2 regions of the Streptomyces sp. NPDC043870 genome follow, and region 2 is predicted to be linked to the other one. Evidence: predicted binding sites of a transcription regulator. Region 2 holds the regulator's gene; the other holds the start of a gene.
What was found. Region 2 encodes HrcA, which represses chaperone genes, less so after heat shock. Its sites were predicted from a motif close to TTNGCACTCNGNNNNNCNGAGTGCNAA; they were not measured.
Positions count from the first base shown of each region.

Region 1: groL (chaperonin GroEL) is a predicted target of HrcA. The motif match lies at 1,844-1,870, and genes of this name have one in related genera.

Region 1 is NZ_JBWKDT010000012.1:125,249-135,148, reverse strand. Features, by position in the region: gene groL (chaperonin GroEL) at 88-1,716, opposite strand; gene AC0699_RS17780 (cold-shock protein) at 2,020-2,223, opposite strand; gene AC0699_RS17775 (MoaD/ThiS family protein) at 2,765-3,040, opposite strand; gene thrC (threonine synthase) at 3,037-4,323, opposite strand; SAM riboswitch class I at 4,341-4,496, opposite strand; gene AC0699_RS17765 (glucosyl-3-phosphoglycerate synthase) at 4,614-5,609, shown strand; gene AC0699_RS17760 (DUF7927 domain-containing protein) at 5,692-7,614, shown strand; gene AC0699_RS17755 (alpha,alpha-trehalose-phosphate synthase (UDP-forming)) at 7,696-9,207, shown strand; gene otsB (trehalose-phosphatase) at 9,145-9,900, opposite strand, start outside.
Region 2 is NZ_JBWKDT010000005.1:101,785-111,684, reverse strand. Features, by position in the region: gene hemW (radical SAM family heme chaperone HemW) at 8-1,240, shown strand; gene AC0699_RS08805 (DUF3097 domain-containing protein) at 1,536-2,345, opposite strand; gene AC0699_RS08800 (MBL fold metallo-hydrolase) at 2,356-3,087, opposite strand; gene hrcA (heat-inducible transcriptional repressor HrcA) at 3,264-4,280, shown strand; gene dnaJ (molecular chaperone DnaJ) at 4,281-5,420, shown strand; gene AC0699_RS08785 (nitronate monooxygenase) at 5,894-6,967, shown strand; gene AC0699_RS08780 (16S rRNA (uracil(1498)-N(3))-methyltransferase) at 6,964-7,695, shown strand; gene AC0699_RS08775 (hypothetical protein) at 7,666-8,055, opposite strand; gene AC0699_RS08770 (hypothetical protein) at 8,131-8,631, shown strand; gene AC0699_RS08765 (histidine triad nucleotide-binding protein) at 8,697-9,056, shown strand; gene AC0699_RS08760 (ribonuclease Z) at 9,064-9,900, shown strand, end outside.

The sequences.
Region 1 (9,900 bases), on a different contig from region 2:
GCTCGGGGCAAACGCCCGAGGGCGGCACCCCCCTGGGAGTGGGGGTGCCGCCCTCGGTCTCAGGACGGTTGATCAACCAGAGGTCGATCAGAAGTCCATGTCACCGCCCGGCATGCCGCCCGGAGCGGCCGCGGCGGCCTTCTCCGGCTTGTCGGCGATGACGGCCTCGGTGGTGAGGAACAGCGCGGCGATGGAGGCCGCGTTCTGCAGCGCGGAGCGCGTCACCTTCGCCGGGTCGATGATGCCTTCGGCGATCAGGTCGACGTACTCGTTGGTCGCGGCGTTGAGGCCGTGACCGGTCGGCAGGTTGCGGACCTTCTCCGCCACGACGCCGCCCTCGAGGCCGGCGTTGATCGCGATCTGCTTCAGCGGGGCCTCCAGGGCCAGCTTCACGATCGCGGCACCCGTGGCCTCGTCGCCCGTCAGGTCGAGCTCGAGCTTCTCGAAGACCGAGGAGGCCTGCAGCAGGGCCACGCCACCACCGGCGACGATGCCCTCCTCGACGGCCGCCTTCGCGTTGCGAACGGCGTCCTCGATGCGGTGCTTGCGCTCCTTGAGCTCGACCTCGGTCGCGGCGCCGGCCTTGATGACGGCCACGCCGCCGGCCAGCTTCGCGAGGCGCTCCTGGAGCTTCTCGCGGTCGTAGTCCGAGTCGCTGTTCTCGATCTCGGCGCGGATCTGGTTGACCCGGCCGGCGACCTGGTCGCTGTCACCGGCACCGTCGACGATGGTGGTCTCGTCCTTGGTGATGACGACCTTGCGGGCGCGGCCCAGCAGGTCCAGGCCGGCGTTCTCCAGCTTGAGGCCGACCTCCTCGGAGATGACCGTGCCACCGGTGAGGATGGCGATGTCGCCGAGCATGGCCTTGCGGCGGTCACCGAAGCCCGGGGCCTTGACGGCAACGGACTTGAAGGTGCCACGGATCTTGTTGACGACCAGGGTCGACAGGGCCTCGCCCTCGACGTCCTCGGCGATGATCAGCAGCGGCTTGCCCGACTGCATGACCTTCTCCAGCAGCGGGAGCAGGTCCTTCACCGAGGAGATCTTGGAGTTGACGATCAGGATGTACGGGTCGTCCAGGGACGCCTCCATACGCTCCATGTCGGTGGCGAAGTACGCCGAGATGTAGCCCTTGTCGAAGCGCATACCCTCGGTGAGCTCCAGCTCCAGACCGAAGGTCTGGGACTCCTCGACGGTGATGACGCCTTCCTTGCCGACCTTGTCCATCGCCTCGGCGATGAGCTCGCCGATCTGGGTGTCGGCGGCGGAGATGGAGGCGGTGGAGGCGATCTGCTCCTTCGTCTCCACGTCCTTGGCCTGCTCGAGCAGGGCGCCGGAGACGGCCTCGACGGCCTTCTCGATGCCGCGCTTCAGAGCCATGGGGTTGGCGCCGGCCGCCACGTTGCGCAGGCCCTCGCGGACGAGCGCCTGGGCGAGAACGGTCGCGGTGGTCGTACCGTCACCGGCGACGTCGTCCGTCTTCTTGGCGACTTCCTTGACCAGCTCGGCGCCGATCTTCTCGTACGGGTCCTCGAGCTCGATCTCCTTGGCGATGGAAACACCATCGTTGGTGATCGTGGGGGCGCCCCACTTCTTCTCGAGGACGACGTTCCGGCCCTTGGGGCCAAGGGTGACCTTGACGGCGTCGGCGAGCTGGTTCATCCCGCGCTCGAGACCGCGCCGTGCCTCCTCGTCGAACGCGATGATCTTGGCCATGTGAAGTGGTCCTCCCGGACTGGGGTGGATTTCTCCGGACCGCGCTCGGCGCCCGCGACGGACGGCCTGCATGCCTTGTGGTTCCTTGCCCCACCTGGCCTGCGGACCTCACCGACCCGGTCCATAGTTGTCACTCTCACTCGTAGAGTGCTAACGCCAATGATTAGCACTCGCCCCCGTCGAGTGCAAGCGGCTCTCGCGGATCGCGGAGGGTGACAGGCACACGGACCCCGACACGCCGGAGGGCCCGTACCCAGTCATGGGTACGGGCCCTCCGTCACGTTGCTGCAGTCGGTCGGCGCTTCAGCCGGCCAAACGGACCATGTCCGCCTGCGGCCCCTTCTGACCCTGCGAGATCTCGAACTCGACCCGCTGGCCCTCCTCCAGGGTGCGGTAACCGTCCATCTGGATCGCGCTGTAGTGGACGAAAACATCCGCACCACCGTCGACCGCGATGAAGCCGTACCCCTTCTCCGCGTTGAACCACTTGACGGTGCCCTGAGCCATGCCTAACTCCCCTATTACTGGCCCTTGCACAGGACCGCACTTCGCGGACCCGGGTCAGACCTCGCCCACTGACAGGTGTGAGCGTGCGCCGGAACGCGTCGACCGCGGCTGAATGTATCTGTCCAACTGCCGTCTGCAACAGGTCAATCGGACGAGAATTCTGGGCAGGGCCGAAAGGACGATCCCCATGAATTCACTGGTTTCCCGGGCAAGTCGGGCCCACCAAAGCACGCATATGCCGCATCGAAGTCGAACACTTTGGCTGCTTCTTGTCGCGCGCGGGCGCATTCTCATATGCGTCTGGCACAAGCAGTGGAGGGGACTTCCCAACTCTACCGCGCTCAACCATGCAGAATTGCCCCCTCCGCTTAGCTTGCGGAGGGGGCAATTCTGTTAACACTGCGTGGCGATCACGGCTCCGGCACCGCGCCCGACGGTCAGCCTCCGGGAGACTTCCGGACGGTCAGCCTCCGGCACTGTGCTGGATGGTCAGCCTCCGGCACTGTGCTGGTTGGTCAGCCTCCGGCACTGTGCTGGTTGGTCAGCCTCCGGCGACGGCCGGGATGATCGAGACGCCCGCGCCGTCCGGCGTGGCCGTCTCCAGGCCCTGCTCGAAGCGGACGTCGTCGTCGTTGACGTACACGTTCACGAAACGGCGCAGCTTGCCCTGGTCGTCCAGGACCCGCGCCGCGATGCCCGCGTGGTTCTTCTCCAGGTCGGCGATGACTTCGGCGAGGGTCGCGCCCTCCGCCGGGACCTCGGCCTGGCCACCGGTGTAGGTGCGGAGGATGGTGGGGATGCGGACGTTGACGCTCATGCGAGGCCAGCCTCTCGGAAAGAGTCCAGGTTGGGGCGGATGACAGCGGACATACCCGTCGTGGGGGCCACCGCGTCGAGGGTCTTCAGGCCGTCACCCGTGTTGACGACGACCGTGGTGAGGGACGGGTCGATGACGCCTGCCTCGATCAGCTTCTTCGCCACGCCGAGCGTCGTGCCGCCGGCGGTCTCCGTGAAGATGCCCTCCGTGCGGGCCAGCAGCTTGATCGCGTCCACGATCTGCTCGTCGGTGACGTCCTCGACGGCTCCGCCGGTGCGCCGGCAGATGTCCAGGACGTACGGGCCGTCGGCCGGGTTGCCGATCGCCAGGGACTTCGCGATGGTGTCGGGCTTCTGCGGCTTGACCACGTCGTGGCCGGCCTTGAAGGCCACGGACACCGGGGAGCAGCCCTCGGCCTGGGCGCCGAAGATCTTGTAGGGCTTGTCCTCGACGAGGCCCAGCTTGATCAGCTCCTGCAGGCCCTTGTCGATCTTGGTGAGCTGGGAGCCGGAGGCGATGGGGATGACGATCTGGTCGGGGATCCGCCAGCCGAGCTGCTCGCAGATCTCGTACGCGAGCGTCTTCGACCCCTCGCCGTAGTACGGACGCAGATTGACGTTGACGAAGCCCCAGCCCTCGCCCGCCGGGTCGCCGATGAGCTCGGAGCAGAAGCGGTTGACGTCGTCGTAGTTGCCCTCGATACCGACGAGCTCCCCGCCGTAGACCGCGGCCATGATGACCTTGCCCTGCTCCAGGTCGTGCGGGATGAACACGCAGGAGCGGAAGCCGGCCCGGGCCGCGGCGGCGCCGACCGCACCCGCCAGGTTGCCGGTGGAGGAGCAGGAGAGCGTGGTGAAGCCGAAGGCGCGGGCGGCCTCCAGGGCCTGGGCGACGACCCGGTCCTTGAAGGAGTGGGTCGGGTTGCCGGAGTCGTCCTTGACGAAGAGCTTGCCGGTGTCGACGCCCAGCTCGCGGGCGAGGTTGTCGGCCTTGACGAGCTTGGTCCAGCCCGGGTTCAGGTTCGGCTTGCTCGCCACGTCGGCGGGGACGGGGAGCAGCGGCGCATAGCGCCAGATGTTCTCGGGACCGTTCTCGATCCGCTTGCGCAGGGCTTCCGGGTCGCCGCTCGGCAGGTCGTACGCGACTTCGAGCGGCCCGAAACAGATCTCGCAGGCGAAGATCGGGCCGAGCGCGAACCGCTCGCCGCATTCGCGGCAGGAGAGCCCGGAGGCGGGGCCGAGATCAACAGAGTGGGTGGTGGTGGCAACGGTCTGCACAGCCATGGAGGCGAGGCCCTTTCTCCTCATCTTCCTCGCGGCGCATCTCGCCACGAGACGGAATTGGCACCTTCCCTAGCCGGGGCCTCGCGCGAGTGTCGTATGACGTGCGACGAGAACCGGCTGGAGGGTTGCCGGGGCTTCAACGGGCCGTGTCCCTCTGCCCCTCTGGATGAGCGGTATTCGATTGTTCGCGAGAGGACCCCCGACATGCGACGGCCGTTCGCGTTGTTCAAGACTGTAACCGAACCCCCGGACGCTTGAGATGGTCGTCCGATCCGCGAGATGGAGATCAAGTGCTGGAAGAGGTGGAGCGCTGGCTGGCCCGGCGGTCCTGGTCGGTGGCGGACCGCCCCTTGGACCAGCTGCTGGCCGCCAAGAAGAGCATCACGGTCAGCGTGGTGCTCCCTGCTCTGAACGAGGAGCCGACGGTCGGGGAGATCGTCGCCGTGATCCGGCGCGAGCTGATGTCGGAGGCGGTCCCGCTCGTGGACGAGCTGGTGGTCGTCGACTCGGGGTCGACGGACCGTACCGCCGAGGTGGCCGCGGCGGCCGGGGCGCGCGTGGTGCACCGGGACGCGATACTCCCGCGCATACCGGCGCTGCCCGGCAAGGGCGAGGTGCTGTGGCGCTCGCTGCTGGTGACCGGCGGCGACATCGTCTGCTTCGTGGACGCGGACCTGAGGGAGTTCTCCGCGGACTTCGTCTCCGGGATCGTCGGCCCGCTGCTGACCGAGCCGGACGTGCAGTTCGTGAAGGCGATGTACGAGCGGCCGCTCGGGACCACCGATGCCGACGCGCTCGCCTCCGGCAGGACCGGGCAGGGCGGCCGGGTGACGGAGCTGGTGGCGCGTCCGCTGCTCAATCTGCACTGGCCACAGCTGGCCGGGTTCGTCCAGCCGCTCGGCGGTGAGTACGCGGCGCGGCGCTCGCTGCTGGAGCGGCTGCCGTTCCCGGTGGGGTACGGGGTGGAGCTCGGGCTGCTGGTGGACGCGCTGCACACGGTGGGCCTGGACGCGCTGGCGCAGGTGGACGTGGGCGTACGGCTGCACCGGCACCAGGACAGCCAGGCGCTGGGCCGGATGGCGGCGGCGATCTACCGTACGGCCCAACTGCGGCTGTCCCGGGGCCACCTGGTGCGTCCGGCGCTGACCCAGTTCGAGCGCGGCGAGGACGGGTTCGTACCGCGGACCCATCCGGTGGACACCGAGGAGCGGCCGCCGATGATGGAAATCCCCGAGTACGCGGAGTATGCGAAGCGGGCCGGGCGGCGTAACACGGGCGCGGCGTAGCCGGCACAGTCGGTCGTATTGTCTAAATTTCGCATTTATGGGCTGTACGAGACTCATGGGCGCTTGGCGCCAGAACTCCAGGTTGCCCCGTTTCGTCGGGGCCCTGACGGTCATCGCGGCCGTCACCACCGTCTCGACCGGAATGGCCGGGCCGACCGCTCCGCTCTCCCCCGGCCGGGCCGTCACCGACAGCGGTTCCTCCTTCGAGAAGCGCTACGAAGCCTCGCTGTACGGCGACTTCACCACCATCGGCAACACCGTGCTCGGCTGTCCGGAGGCACCCGGCGACATGGCCGCCCGGTGCGCGCTCGCCGCCGCCGGGCAGAACGAGGACGGCAACAGCAGCTTCGACCTGCGGCGGCTCAACACCGCCGGGATGTCGCCCGACCACGGTTCGAGCACCGGCCAGGTCCGCATCCCGCCGGGTGCGCGCGTCGTGTACGCGCGGCTGTTCTGGGGCGGCAACGACGGTACGTACCGCACCGCGGGGGGTGCCACACTGGCGCGCTGCGAGGGCTCGGGCGCCGACGCCGCCCTGTCGCCCGGCGACCCGCTCGACTCCACGCCCTCGATCGGCGTCAACGATGCCCATGCGGTCGAGGTCGACGCCGAGCACCTGGTCAGGGACCCGGACTCGATCCGTGGAGCGCACTACTACAGCGGCGAGGCCGACGTCACCGACGCCTTCGCCGGCATCACCGGATCGAGTGACCCGCTGCCGGTCGCGGTCGGCGGCATCTGGGCCCCGGCCGGCCGGGGCTGTGCCGCGGGCTGGTCGCTCACCGTCGTCCACGCGTACGACGCCCCGAACGAGGAGCACGCCCCGGAGCGGCGCAACGTCTACGTCTACGGCGGCCACGCCCTGCAGCGCTCCGCCTCGCCCGCCACCACCGTCCCGGTGAAAGGCTTCTACCGGTCCGGTGGCCAGGTCCGCGCGTCCGTCACGGCGTACGGCGGCGACTGGGGCACCACGGGCGACCGCTTCCGTGTCGGCGGCCGGTACGTGACCGAGAAGGACACCGGGAGCAACGGCAACTTCTTCGCGGGCACCGCCGACGGCGCCGTGGCCCCGCACCTGCGCAACAACCTGAGCATCGACGCGAAGGAGTTCGACGTCCCGGAGGGCGCGATCGCGCCCGGCGCCACGTCCACCACGCTCGCCTTCGCAACGGACGACGACGCGTATGTGCCGTCGGCCCTCGCCCTGTCCGTGCCGGTGCCCGAGCTGGCGATCACGAAGACGGCGTCGGCGAAGACGGCCGGTCCCGGGGACACCGTGACGTTCACCGTCACCGCGAAGAACACCGGCAAGCGCAATTACCGGAACGCCAGGTTCACCGACGATCTCACCGGCGCCCTCGACGACGCCTCCTACGACGGCGACGGCAGGGCGACCCTCGGGAAGGTCGCCTACGAGGAGCCCGAGCTCTCGTTCACCGGCGACATCCCGGCCGGGAAGACGGCGACCGTGACGTACTCGGTCACCGTCGACGCCGAGGTGGGCGGGGACGGCAGGCTCGGCAGCAGCGTCACGGCGGACTCGCCGCGGTCCAACTGCGACGAGGGCAGCACCGACACGAAGTGCGCGGTGGCACCCGTGGTCAGCGGGGCGCCGAGGCCGGCGCCACTGGCCGGCCCGGGCCAGGAGGAGGAACAGGGCGAGGCGCAGGACCAAGGAGACGAGCAGGGACAGGGCGACGGGCGGGAGAAGGCCATGGGCGCCGCCGCCCCGGACCGGCGCGGCTCAGCCCCGGGCCTGCGGCAGCAGGACGAGCCGGGGGCCGGTCGGCAGGCTTCCGGAGCACCGGCGGCCCCTGACGCCTCTGGCACCTCTGACGCTCCTGGCACCTCTGACGCCTCTGACAACGGCGCCGCCGGCAGCCGCGGCGAAATGGCGGAAACCGGCCACAACAGCGAGCGGCTGTGGCTGCTCGGCGGAGTCGCGCTGGCGCTCGCCGCGGCAGGAGCCATCGCACTCGCCGCGACCCGCGGCCGAGGCAACTGAACGAGTGACCGTGTGGCCGGACTCCGCCGACGGAGTCCGGCCGCACGTTTGAGCGGATACGTGACGGGCTAGGTTCGCGACATGGTCTCCGAGCACTCCGTCTCCGAGCACGCCGCCCACGTACTCGTCGCCTCCAACCGCGGCCCCGTCTCGTACGCCTTCCGCGAGGACGGCACGCTCGACGCCCGGCGCGGCGGCGGCGGGCTGGTCTCCGGCCTGTCGGCGATCGGCCCCGACGCGGGCGCCCTGTGGGTGTGCGCGGCGCTCGGCGACGGCGACCGCGAGGCGGTGCGACGCGGCGTGGGCGAGCCGGGCGTCCGGATGCTCGACATCGACCCGGACATCCACGCGGACGCGTACAACGGCATCGCGAACTCGGTGCTGTGGTTCGTGAACCACATGCTGTACCAGACCCCGCTGGAGCCGGTCTTCGACACGGAGTTCCGGCGGCAGTGGGTCGCGTACCGCACGTACAACCGCGCCTTCGCGGAGGTGCTGGCGGCGGAGGCGGCGCCCGGGGCTGTCGTGCTGATCCAGGACTACCACCTGGCGCTCACGCCGGGGATGCTCCGCGAGCACCGCCCCGACCTGCGGATCGGGCACTTCTCGCATACGCCGTGGGCACCGCCGGAGTACTTCCGGATGCTGCCGGACGACATCGCGGAGGAGCTGCTCCTGGGAATGCTGGGCGCGGACCGGCTGGGGTTCCTGACCTCCCGGTGGGCGCAGACGTTCATGCGGACCTGCCCTTCGGTGCTGGGCCCGTACGACGTGGTGCCGTCCTGGCCGAAGGACCAGGCGCCCAGTGTCACGGTCCGCGGCCCGGGGCCCGCCCGCGGACGGACGTGGATCGGGGTGCACGGGCTGGGCGCGGACGCCGAGTTCCTGCGGCGCCGCTCGCACGAGCCGGACGTCACGGAACGGATGGCCGCCCTGCGCGAGCAGATCGGCCCGGGACGGAAGACGATCGTCCGGGTGGACCGGACCGAGCTGTCCAAGAACATCGTGCGCGGGCTGCTGGCCTACCGGACGCTGCTCGACGAACACCCGGAGTGGTGTGAGCGGGTGGTGCACGTCGCGTTCGCGTATCCGTCGCGTCAGGACCTCGCCGTCTACCGCGACTACACGGCGGAGGTCTCCCGGGTCGCCGAGGAGATCAACGCCCAGTACGGCACGTCCGGCTGGACGCCGGTCGTCCTGCACGTCAAGGACGACTTCGCGCGCTCGCTGGCCGCGTACCGGATCGCGGACGTCGCCCTCGTCAACCCGATCCGGGACGGGATGAACCTGGTCGCCAAGGAGATCCCGGTCGTCTCGGACGCGGGGTGCGCGCTGGTGCTGTCGCGGGAGGCCGGGGCGTACGAGGAGCTGCACGAGGAGGCGATCGCCGTGAACCCGTTCGACGTCACGGGCACGGCCGCCGCGCTGCACCAGGCGCTGACGATGCCGGACGGCGAACGGGCCGAGCGCACCAAGCGGCTGGCCGCCGCGGCGACCGCGCTGCCGCCGCAGCAGTGGTTCCTCGACCAGCTACACGCGCTGCAGGCGCTCGGCGAGGGCGGCGAGGAAGCCGACGACTTCGCCGGGTCCTGACAGCAGCAGATCGGCGCGCTCGGCCAGCTCCGGCACCTCCGTGCTGCCGCTGCACACGAGCAGACCGGGCACCCCGTCCGAGCGGAGCTTCTCCACGGTGGCGAAGGCGGCGAGGTCGCCGAGGTCGTCGCCCGCGTAGAGGACGGCTCCGGCGTTCGTCTCGCGTACGTAGTCGGCGAGCGCGATGCCCTTGTCGGTGCCGGGCGGGCGCAGTTCCAGGACCAGCCGGCCCGGCTCCACGATCAGCCCGTTGCGGGCGGCCAGCTCGGTGATCGGCCCGCGCAGCGCCTCGAACGCGGCCTGCGGGTCGGCCGCGCGCCGCGTGTGCACGGCGACCGCGCGCCCTTTCTCCTCGATCCAGGTGCCCTGCCAGGCCCCGATCTCATCGAGGAACCCCGGCAGCTCGGCCCGTACGGCCGCGACGCCCGGGTGCGGGGCGGAGGCGTGGACGGTGCCGCTGACGGCGTCCCACCGCTCGGCCCCGTAATGCCCGAGCACCACGAGATGCTCCAGCTCGTCGACCCCGGCGAAACCTCCGTACCGCACGGCGACCCCCGCCGGCCGTCCGGTCACCACGGCGACGGACCGGACGCACGGCGCGAGTGCGGCCAGCGCCGGCACGGCACCCGGGTGCGCCCTGGCCTGCTCCGGGTCCGGCACGATCTCGGCCAGTGTCCCGTCGAAGTCCAGCGC
Region 2 (9,900 bases):
GGGGCGTATGCCTTCCGTACTGCCTGATGGTGAGCCCATGCCCCTGGACGGGGCGCTGCCCCCGCACGCCCTCACCGGCGCGGGCGACCGGCCCCTCGGGTTCTATCTGCACGTTCCGTACTGCGCCACGCGCTGCGGCTACTGCGACTTCAACACCTACACGGCGACCGAGCTGCGCGGCAGCGGAGGTGTGCTGGCCTCCCGCGACAACTACGCGGACACGCTGATCGAGGAGATCCGGCTCGCCCGGAAGGTCCTCGGCGACGATCCGCGCCAGGTCACGACGGTGTTCGTGGGCGGCGGTACGCCGACGCTGCTGGCCGCCGGCGATCTCGTACGGATGCTGGGGGCGGTTCGGGAGGAGTTCGGTCTCGCGGACGATGCCGAGATCACGACCGAGGCGAATCCGGAGTCCGTGGACCCCGAGTATCTGACAGAGCTGCGGGAGGGCGGCTTCAACCGGTTGTCGTTCGGGATGCAGAGCGCGCGGCAGCACGTGCTGAAGGTGCTGGATCGCACGCACACTCCGGGGCGGCCCGAGGCGTGTGTCGCCGAGGCGCGGGCGGCGGGCTTCGAGCATGTGAACCTGGATCTGATCTACGGCACGCCGGGGGAGAGCGACGACGACTGGCGGGCGTCGCTCGACGCGGCGATCGGGGCCGGGCCGGACCACGTCAGCGCTTACGCGCTGATCGTCGAGGAGGGCACGCAGCTGGCTCGGCGGATCCGTCGCGGTGAGGTGCCGATGACCGACGACGACGTGCACGCCGACCGGTATCTGATCGCGGAGGAAGTGCTGTCGGCGGCGGGGTTCGACTGGTACGAGGTGTCGAACTGGGCCACGTCCGAGGCGGGGCGCTGCCTGCACAACGAGCTGTACTGGCGCGGCGCGGACTGGTGGGGGGCGGGGCCGGGTGCGCACAGCCACGTGGGGGGTGTGCGGTGGTGGAACGTGAAGCATCCCGGCGCGTATGCGGCGGCGCTCGCCGAGGGGCGGTCGCCTGGTGCGGGGCGGGAGGTTCTGCCGGACGAGGACCGTCGGGTCGAGCGGGTGCTGCTGGAGCTGCGGCTCGTCGAGGGCTGCCCGCTGTCCCTCCTGAAGCCGGAGGGGCTCGCGGCGTCGCGCCGCGCCTTGGCGGACGGGCTGCTGGACGCGGCGGCGTACGAGGCCGGGCGGGCTGCGTTGACCCTGCGGGGCCGACTGCTGGCCGACGCGGTGGTCCGCGACCTGGTGGACTGAGACTTCCCCCCACCCCGCCCCTTCCCGACCGGGGCGCAGCCCAGGCCTCGTGTCTCAAGGTGCGGCGGGGCTGGGTTTCGGGGCCGCTGCCCCAGGCCCTGTGTCTCAAGCGCCGACCCCGTGTCTCAAGCGCCGACGGGGCTGGGTTCTCGGGGTGCTGCCCCGGCCCCCGCGTCTCAAGGTGCGGCGGGGCCGGGTTCTCGGGGGCTGCTCCAAGCCCCGCGTCTCAAGCGCCCACCGGGGTGGGTGTTCCCGGTTCCGCCCCGGCTGGACTTCGGGTGGTGGAGCCCCGGGCCTACTCCGGCGGGGCCGTCACGAAGTCGATCAGCTCTTCCACCCTTCCCAGGAGCGCTGGCTCGAGGTCCCGGTAGCTCGTCACCCGCGACAGGATGTGCTGCCACGCCGCACCCGTGTTCGGCGGCCAGCCCAGGGCGCGGCAGACGCCCGTCTTCCAGTCCTGGCCGCGCGGTACGGAGGGCCAGCCCGCGATCCCCACCGACGAGGGCTTCACGGCTTCCCACACGTCGACGTACGGATGGCCCACCACCAGCACATGCGGGTCCGTGACGGATGCCGCGATGCGGGACTCCTTGGAGCCGGGGACCAGATGGTCGACGAGGACGCCCAGACGGGCGTCCGCCGTCGGGGAGAAGTCCGCGACGATGGACGGGAGGTCGTCGACGCCCTCCAGGTACTCGACGACCACGCCCTCGATGCGCAGGTCGTCGCCCCACACCTTCTCGACCAGCTCGGCGTCGTGGCGGCCCTCCACGTAGATGCGGCCCGCGCGGGCGACCCGGGCCCGGGCGCCGGGGACGGCGACCGAACCGGAGGCCGTACGGGTGGGCCGTACCGGGCCGCCGGACGACGGCCGGACCAGCGTGACGACCTTCCCCTCTAGCAGGAATCCGCGCGGCTCCAGCGGGAAGACCCGGTGCTTGCCGAAGCGGTCCTCCAGCGTCACCGTCCCCGCCTCGCAGCGGATCACCGCGCCGCAGAAGCCCGTCGTGACCTCCTCGACGACGAGATCGGGCTCGGCCGGCACCTCCGGCACGGGGGTGGACCGCTTCCACGGTGGGGTCAGGTCGGGGCTGTAACTGCGCATTCCGCAGACGCTACGACACCCCGAACCGCCGGGCCAGCTCATCCCGTTGAGCGCGTACGAAGGCGGCGTCCACCGCCGCCCCGTGCCCCGGTACGTACACCGCGTCCTCTCCGCCCAGCGCGAGCAGCCGGTCCAGCGCCGCCGGCCAGCCGGAGGGGGTCGCGTCCGGGCCCGCCTGGGGGTCGCCCGACTCCTCGACCAAGTCGCCGCAGAAGACGATCGACGGGTCAGCAGCCGTGCCGGGCACCAGTACGGCGAGGTCGTGGCCGGAGTGGCCCGGTCCGGCGTTCACCAGCAGGACCTGGCGGCCGCCGAGGTCCAGGCTCCACTGGTCGGAGACGGTGTGCTGCGGCCGCACCAGCACGTCCGTGGCCTGCGCCGCGTCGGCAGGCGTCACACCGTGGCGGATCGCGTCGTCGCGCAGCACGTCCCGCTCGCGGACGAGTAGCTCGTCGATGCCGACCGCGCCGTACACCTGGACCGCCGAGAACGCCGCCGTGCCGAAGACGTGGTCGAAATGGGGGTGGCTGAGCGCGATATGCGTCACACGGCGGCCGCCGAGAAGGGCCTCGGCCTGGGTGCGCAGCTCGGCGCCCTCACGGAGCGTGGAGCCCGTGTCGTACAGCAGGGCCGCGGTCTCTCCGACGACAAGACCGGTGGTCGCGTCCCAGACAGGCATGCGGCGCCGGCCCACTCCGTCGCCGAGACGTTCCCATCCGAAGTCTTCCCAACTGACGTCCATACGGCGACGCTATCCCGGGCGACCAGCGACGTCTTGCCGGTCCGCGGGGCGGTAGCGTGTCCGATCGCCCTTGCTAGGGGCGTACCTCCCCGCCGTACACTGGCCTGGCACTCAGCCGCAGCGAGTGCCAGGCAGGACCGACCGACCGCCGAGGAACACAGCTGGAGGTGTGCGCGATGCTCAGCGAACGCAGACTCGAAGTGCTGCGCGCCATCGTCCAGGACTATGTCGGGACGGAGGAGCCCGTCGGCTCCAAGGCCCTCACCGAGCGGCACCGGCTGGGTGTCTCGCCGGCCACCGTGCGCAACGACATGGCGGTGCTGGAGGAGGAAGGGTTCATCGCCCAGCCCCACACCAGCGCCGGACGGATTCCGACGGACAAGGGCTACCGCCTGTTCGTGGACAAGCTGGCGGGCGTCAAGCCGCTGTCGTCCCCCGAGCGGCGCGCGATCCAGAACTTCCTGGACGGGGCCGTCGACCTCGACGACGTCGTGGCGCGCACGGTACGGCTGCTCGCGCAGCTGACCAGGCAGGTCGCGGTCGTCCAGTACCCGTCCCTCACCCGCTCGACCGTGCGGCATGTGGAGCTGCTGGCGCTGGCTCCGGCGCGGCTGATGCTGGTGCTGATCACCGACACCGGACGGGTCGAGCAGCGGCATGTGGACTGCCCGGCGCCGTTCGGCGAGACCTCGCTGGCGGATCTGCGGGCCCGGCTGAACAGCCGGGTGGTGGGCCGTCGCTTCACCGACGTGCCGCAGCTGGTGCAGGATCTTCCCGAGTCGTTCGAGCTGGACGACCGGGGCACGGTCTCGACGGTGCTCTCGACCCTCCTCGAAACGCTCGTGGAGGAGACCGAGGAACGGCTGATGATCGGCGGCACCGCCAATCTGACGCGCTTCGGCCATGACTTCCCGCTGACCATCCGGCCCGTCCTGGAGGCGCTGGAGGAGCAGGTCGTCCTGCTGAAGCTGCTCGGCGAGGCCAAGGACTCGGGCATGACCGTGCGGATCGGGCACGAGAACGCCCATGAGGGCCTCAACTCCACGTCCGTGGTCGCGGTCGGCTACGGTTCGGGCGACGAGGCAGTCGCCAAACTCGGCGTGGTCGGACCGACCCGCATGGACTACCCCGGAACGATGGGAGCGGTACGCGCAGTGGCACGTTACGTCGGACAGATCTTGGCGGAGTCGTAAGTGGCCACCGACTACTACGCCGTGCTGGGCGTACGCCGCGACGCATCGCAGGACGAGATCAAGAAGGCCTTCCGGCGGCTGGCGCGTGAGCTCCACCCGGACGTGAATCCGGACCCGAAGACGCAAGAGCGTTTCAAGGAGATCAACGCCGCGTACGAGGTGCTCTCGGACCCGCAGAAGAAGCAGGTCTACGACCTCGGTGGCGACCCGCTCTCCGCCGCGGGCGGCGGGGGCGGGGCCGGTGGCTTCGGCGCGGGCGGCTTCGGCAACTTCTCGGACATCATGGACGCCTTCTTCGGAACGGCGTCCCAGCGTGGGCCGAGGTCGCGGACGCGGCGCGGTCAGGACGCGATGATCCGGCTGGAGGTCGAGCTCAGCGAGGCGGCTTTCGGGACGACCAAGGACATCCAGGTCGACACGGCTGTCGTGTGTACGACCTGCTCGGGCGAGGGAGCGGCTCCCGGTACCTCCGCCCAGACCTGTGACATGTGCCGCGGCCGCGGTGAGGTCTCCCAGGTCACCCGGTCCTTCCTCGGGCAGGTCATGACCTCCCGCCCCTGCCCGCAGTGTCAGGGCTTCGGGACCGTGGTCCCCACGCCGTGCCCCGAGTGCGCGGGCGACGGCCGGGTGCGTTCACGTCGCACGCTCACGGTCAAGATCCCGGCCGGTGTCGACAACGGCACCCGGATCCAGCTGGCGGGCGAGGGCGAGGTCGGCCCCGGCGGCGGCCCGGCCGGCGACCTGTACGTCGAGATCCACGAGCTGCCGCATCCCGTCTTCCAGCGGCGCGGCGACGATCTGCACTGCACGGTGACGATCCCGATGACGGCGGGCGCACTCGGCACGAAGGTGCCGCTGGAGACGCTCGACGGCATGGAGGAGGTCGACATCCGTCCGGGCACGCAGTCGGGGCAGTCGATCCCGCTGCACGGGCGCGGTGTGACGCACCTGCGGGGCGGCGGCCGTGGTGACCTCATCGTCCACGTCGAGGTGATGACGCCGACGAAGCTGGATCCGGAGCAGGAGCGGCTGCTGCGGGAGCTGGCGAAGCTGCGGGGCGAGGAGCGGCCGATGGGGCAGTTCCAGCCGGGGCAGCAGGGGCTGTTCTCCCGCCTCAAGGACGCGTTCAACGGTAGGTGAGGGGGGAATCCCGCTCACCTGGCTCCCCCGGGGTGGGACTTACGGGGGCCTGATGGCCCTGGTTCCCCCGGGGGAGGTGTGGGTGTTTCGCGTCGCGCGTGTCTTCGTTCCGCTCGGGTTGGCGGTGGGGCAGCTTCGTGCCGCGCCGCTTGTTCCGGCCGGGCAGACGCATGCGCTTCCCGCCACGGCCCCTCGCCGCCCTGGCGGCGGAAGCTGTGGCTGAGGCCCCGTTCCCCCGGGTTCCCCCGGCAGGGCGCGGGCAGCTTCCCGCCACGGCCCCTCGTCCCCGGGGCGCGGGAGTTACGGGGGCCTGACGGCCCCCGTCCCCCGCCGGGCGCCGGCGCTTCGCGCCGCGAGCCCGCGCCGACCGAGGCGAGGCCGCGTCGCGCCGCACCCCCGACCCTCTTGGGGGCAGATGCGGGCCGTCCCGCGCCGGATTCGGCCGTGCCGTCGGGACGTGGCACCATGCGGGCATGTCCTCCGCGCTGACCGATCTCTGCCGTTACCCGATCGTGCAGGCCCCCATGGCGGGTGGCGCTTCCTGTCCTGAGCTCGCCGCTGCCGTGTCCGAGGCCGGCGGGTTCGGGTTCCTGGCCGCCGGGTACAAGACGGCGGACGGCATGTACCAGGAGATCAAACAGGTGCGTGGGCTCACCGGCCGCCCCTTCGGCGTCAATCTCTTCATGCCCCAGCCGCATTACGCCGACCCGGCCGCCGTCGAGGTGTACCGGCACCAGCTCGCCGGGGAGGTGAGCTGGTACGACACGCCGCTCGGCGACCCCGACGCCGGACGGGACGACGGGTACGAGGCCAAGCTGGCGATCCTGCGCGACGACCCCGTACCCCTCGTGTCCTTCACCTTCGGCTGCCCCACCCGGCAGACCCTGGACGCCCTCAAGCGCGCCGGGACGCTCACCGTCGTGACCGTCACCACGCCCGAGGAGGCACAGGCCGCGCAGAGCGTGGGCGCCGACGCCATCTGTGTCCAGGGCATCGAGGCGGGCGGCCACCAGGGCACGCACCGCGACGACCCCGCCACCGACGGCGGCGGCATCGGGCTGCTGGCACTGATCGCGCTGATCAGGGAGACCGTACCGCTCCCGATCGTCGCGGCCGGTGGACTGATGCGCGGCAGCCAGATCGCCGCCGCGCTGGCCGCGGGCGCCGACGCGGCCCAGCTCGGCACCGCGTTTCTCGTCTGCCCCGAGTCCGGTGCGAACGCGGTGCACAAGCAGGCCATGACCAATCCGCTGTTCGCCCGCACCGAACTCACCCGAGCCTTCTCCGGACGCCCGGCCCGCGGCCTGGTCAACCGGTTCATGAGCGAGCACGGACGGTACGCGCCCGCCGCATACCCCGAGGTGCACCACCTCACCTCCGGTCTGCGCAAGGCCGCGGCCAAGGCGGGCGACCCACAGGGCATGGCCCTCTGGGCAGGTCAGGGCCACCGGATGGCCCGCGACCTTCCCGCCGGGCGGCTCGTCGAGGTGCTCGCCGCCGAACTGGGCGCCGCGAGCGCCGCTCTCGCCCTGCGGAGTCCCTCATGACCGCCCCGGTGTTCGTCGTCGACCGCGTCACCCCCGGCACCGTCACCCTCGACGGTCCCGAGGGACGGCACGCCGTCTCCGTACGCAGGCTCCGCGTCGGCGAGGAGATCGTGCTGACGGACGGCGCGGGCAACGGCGCCTACGGCACCGTCGCCGCCGTCGAGGGCAAGGACCGTCTCGATGTCACCGTCGCCGAGGTGCGCACGGAGATCGAGCCCTCGCCCCGGATCACCGTCGTCCAGGCGCTTCCCAAGGGCGACCGCGGCGAACTCGCCGTCGAGACCATGACGGAGACCGGGGTCGACGCGATCGTGCCGTGGGCCGCCGCCCGCTGCATCACGCAGTGGAAGGGCGACCGCGGCGCCAAGTCCCTCGCCAAGTGGCGCGCCACGGCGCGCGAGGCGGGCAAGCAGTCGCGCCGGCTGCGCTTCCCGGAGGTCGCGGACGCCGCGACGACCAAGCAGGTTGTGCGACTTCTCGCCGAGGCGGACTTCGCCGCCGTCCTGCACGAGGAGGGCGCCGAGCCGCTGGCCACCGCACAGCTGCCGTCGACCGGCGAGATCGTGCTGGTCGTCGGTCCCGAAGGAGGCGTCTCCCCCGAGGAGTTGGCCGCCTTCGCGGAGGCGGGCGCGAAGCCGTACCGGCTCGGGCGGAGTGTTCTGCGCACCTCCACGGCCGGGACGGCGGCCGCCGCGCTGCTACTGGGCCGTACCGGCCGCTGGTCCTGACCCGGCCGTACGTCCCACCAGCGCGTCGAACAGCGGCCAGCCGTCGATCTCCGCGATGCCGTGCGCGACCGGCAGCAGCCCGCGCGCTGCGGCCTCCTCGAGGAACCGGCGTACGACACCGGGCTCGTGAAGGTTCAGACAGGTGTCGTGGCCGGTGGTGCCGAGCAGGCCGGACGACCAGTACGCGCCGGCCACGATGCGTCCCCGGCCGTCACGGAACACGAACCGCAGCTGGGCGTGCGGGGCTTCGGCGCGGCGCACGGTCAGGATCTCGCGGCACTCCGGGTGGAGATGCCCGACCGACCAGAGCCAGACCTCCGGGCCCACCGTCAGCCGTCGGGGTGTGCGGTCGCGTCTCATCCCCCCACCGTACGCGGCGCGTTGTGACCGCAACTGGTCTACCGCCACCGCAGCGCCGGTGGGACGCTGCCGGGCATGGGCGCGTACACACGGGTACTGGCAGCGATCGGTCTGGCCGGCGCCGCGGCCCTCGGCGCCGTGGCGTGCGAACCCGGCACGGGCGGCGGGCTGAGCGCGATGGCGGTGTCCTTCACGACGGACGCCGCAGGTACCCGCGCGCTGGAGCGCGCCGGTGTCCAGGTGCGCTGGCTCAGCTGTACGACCACGCTCAGTACCGGTCACACGGCCTCCCCTTCGGCACCGGCCGTCGCCACCGTCGCATGCGAGGGCGAAACCGATGGGGAAGGGACCGGCCGGAAGATCATGATCAACGGCAAGGTCACCCAGGAGATCGACGGGCGCTGCGTACGCGGCGACCTGAAGGCCAAGGCGGGCGGCCGTACGGTGTTCCACGTCGGTGTCCTCGGCGACTGCAGCGCTCCGACACCCACGCGGGTCCCCGGCGGCGACGGCCCGCCCCGCCCCACGGTCACCGTGACGGTGACCGTCACCGAAACCCGTACCCCGGGCAAGTAGCCCGGCGCCCCGGCACCGATAGCATGCAGATCCATTGATCGTCGGAGTCATGAAGGGGCCGGACCATGGCGGGAGAACCGCAAGCCGACTGCCTGTTCTGCAAGATCGTCGCGGGGGAGGTCCCGGCCACCGTCGTACGCGAGACCGAGACGACCGTCGCCTTCCGCGACATCAATCCGCAGGCGCCGACGCATGTGCTTGTCATCCCCAAGTCGCACTACCCGGACGCCGCCACGCTCGCCGCGGCCGAGCCCACCGTCGTCGCCGACATACTGCGCGAGGCGGCCGAGGTCGCGGCCGAGGACAAGGTGGACGCCACCGGCTTCCGTGTCGTCTTCAACACCGGCAGCGGCGCGGGGCAGACCGTCTTCCACGCGCACCTCCACGTCCTCGGCGGGCGCGGCTTCAACTGGCCGCCCGGATAGTCACCGCATGTCCGTACGAGAACTGGTCGTGCTCGGCACCGCCAGCCAGGTCCCGACCCGGCACCGCAACCACAACGGCTATCTGCTGCGCTGGGACGGCGAAGGCATCCTCTTCGACCCGGGCGAGGGCACCCAGCGGCAGATGCTGCGGGCCGGCGTCGCCGCGCACGACATCAACCGCATCTGTGTCACGCACTTCCACGGCGACCACTCCCTCGGTCTCGCCGGGGTGATCCAGCGCATCAACCTCGACCAGGTGCCGCACCCGGTGACCGCGCACTACCCGGCGAGCGGGCAGCGCTTCTTCGACCGGCTCCGCTACGCGACCGCCTACCGGGAGTGCGTACAGCTCACGGAGGCGCCGGTCGCCACCGACGGCGTGCTCGCCGACACCTCCTCGTACACCCTGGAGGCGCGCCGGCTCTCGCATTCCGTGGAGTCGTTCGGCTACCGGCTGACCGAACCCGACGGCCGCCGCATGCTGCCCGAGCGGCTCGCCGCGCACGGCATCAAGGGCCCCGACGTGGGCCGCATCCAGCGCGAGGGCGTACTCGGCGGCGTCACCCTGGAGGAGGTGAGCGAGGTACGGCGCGGCCAGCGTTTCGCGTTCGTCATGGACACCAGGCTGTGCGAGGGCGCGTACGAGCTGGCCGAGGGCTGCGACATGCTCGTCATCGAGTCGACGTTCCTCGACGAGGACCATCTGCTGGCCACCGACCACGGCCACCTCACCGCCGGTCAGGCGGCTCGCGTGGCGCGCGATGCGGGCGTACGGCACCTCGTCCTGACACACTTCTCGCAGCGCTACAGCGAGCCCGAGGAGTTCGAGCGGCAGGCCCGGGCA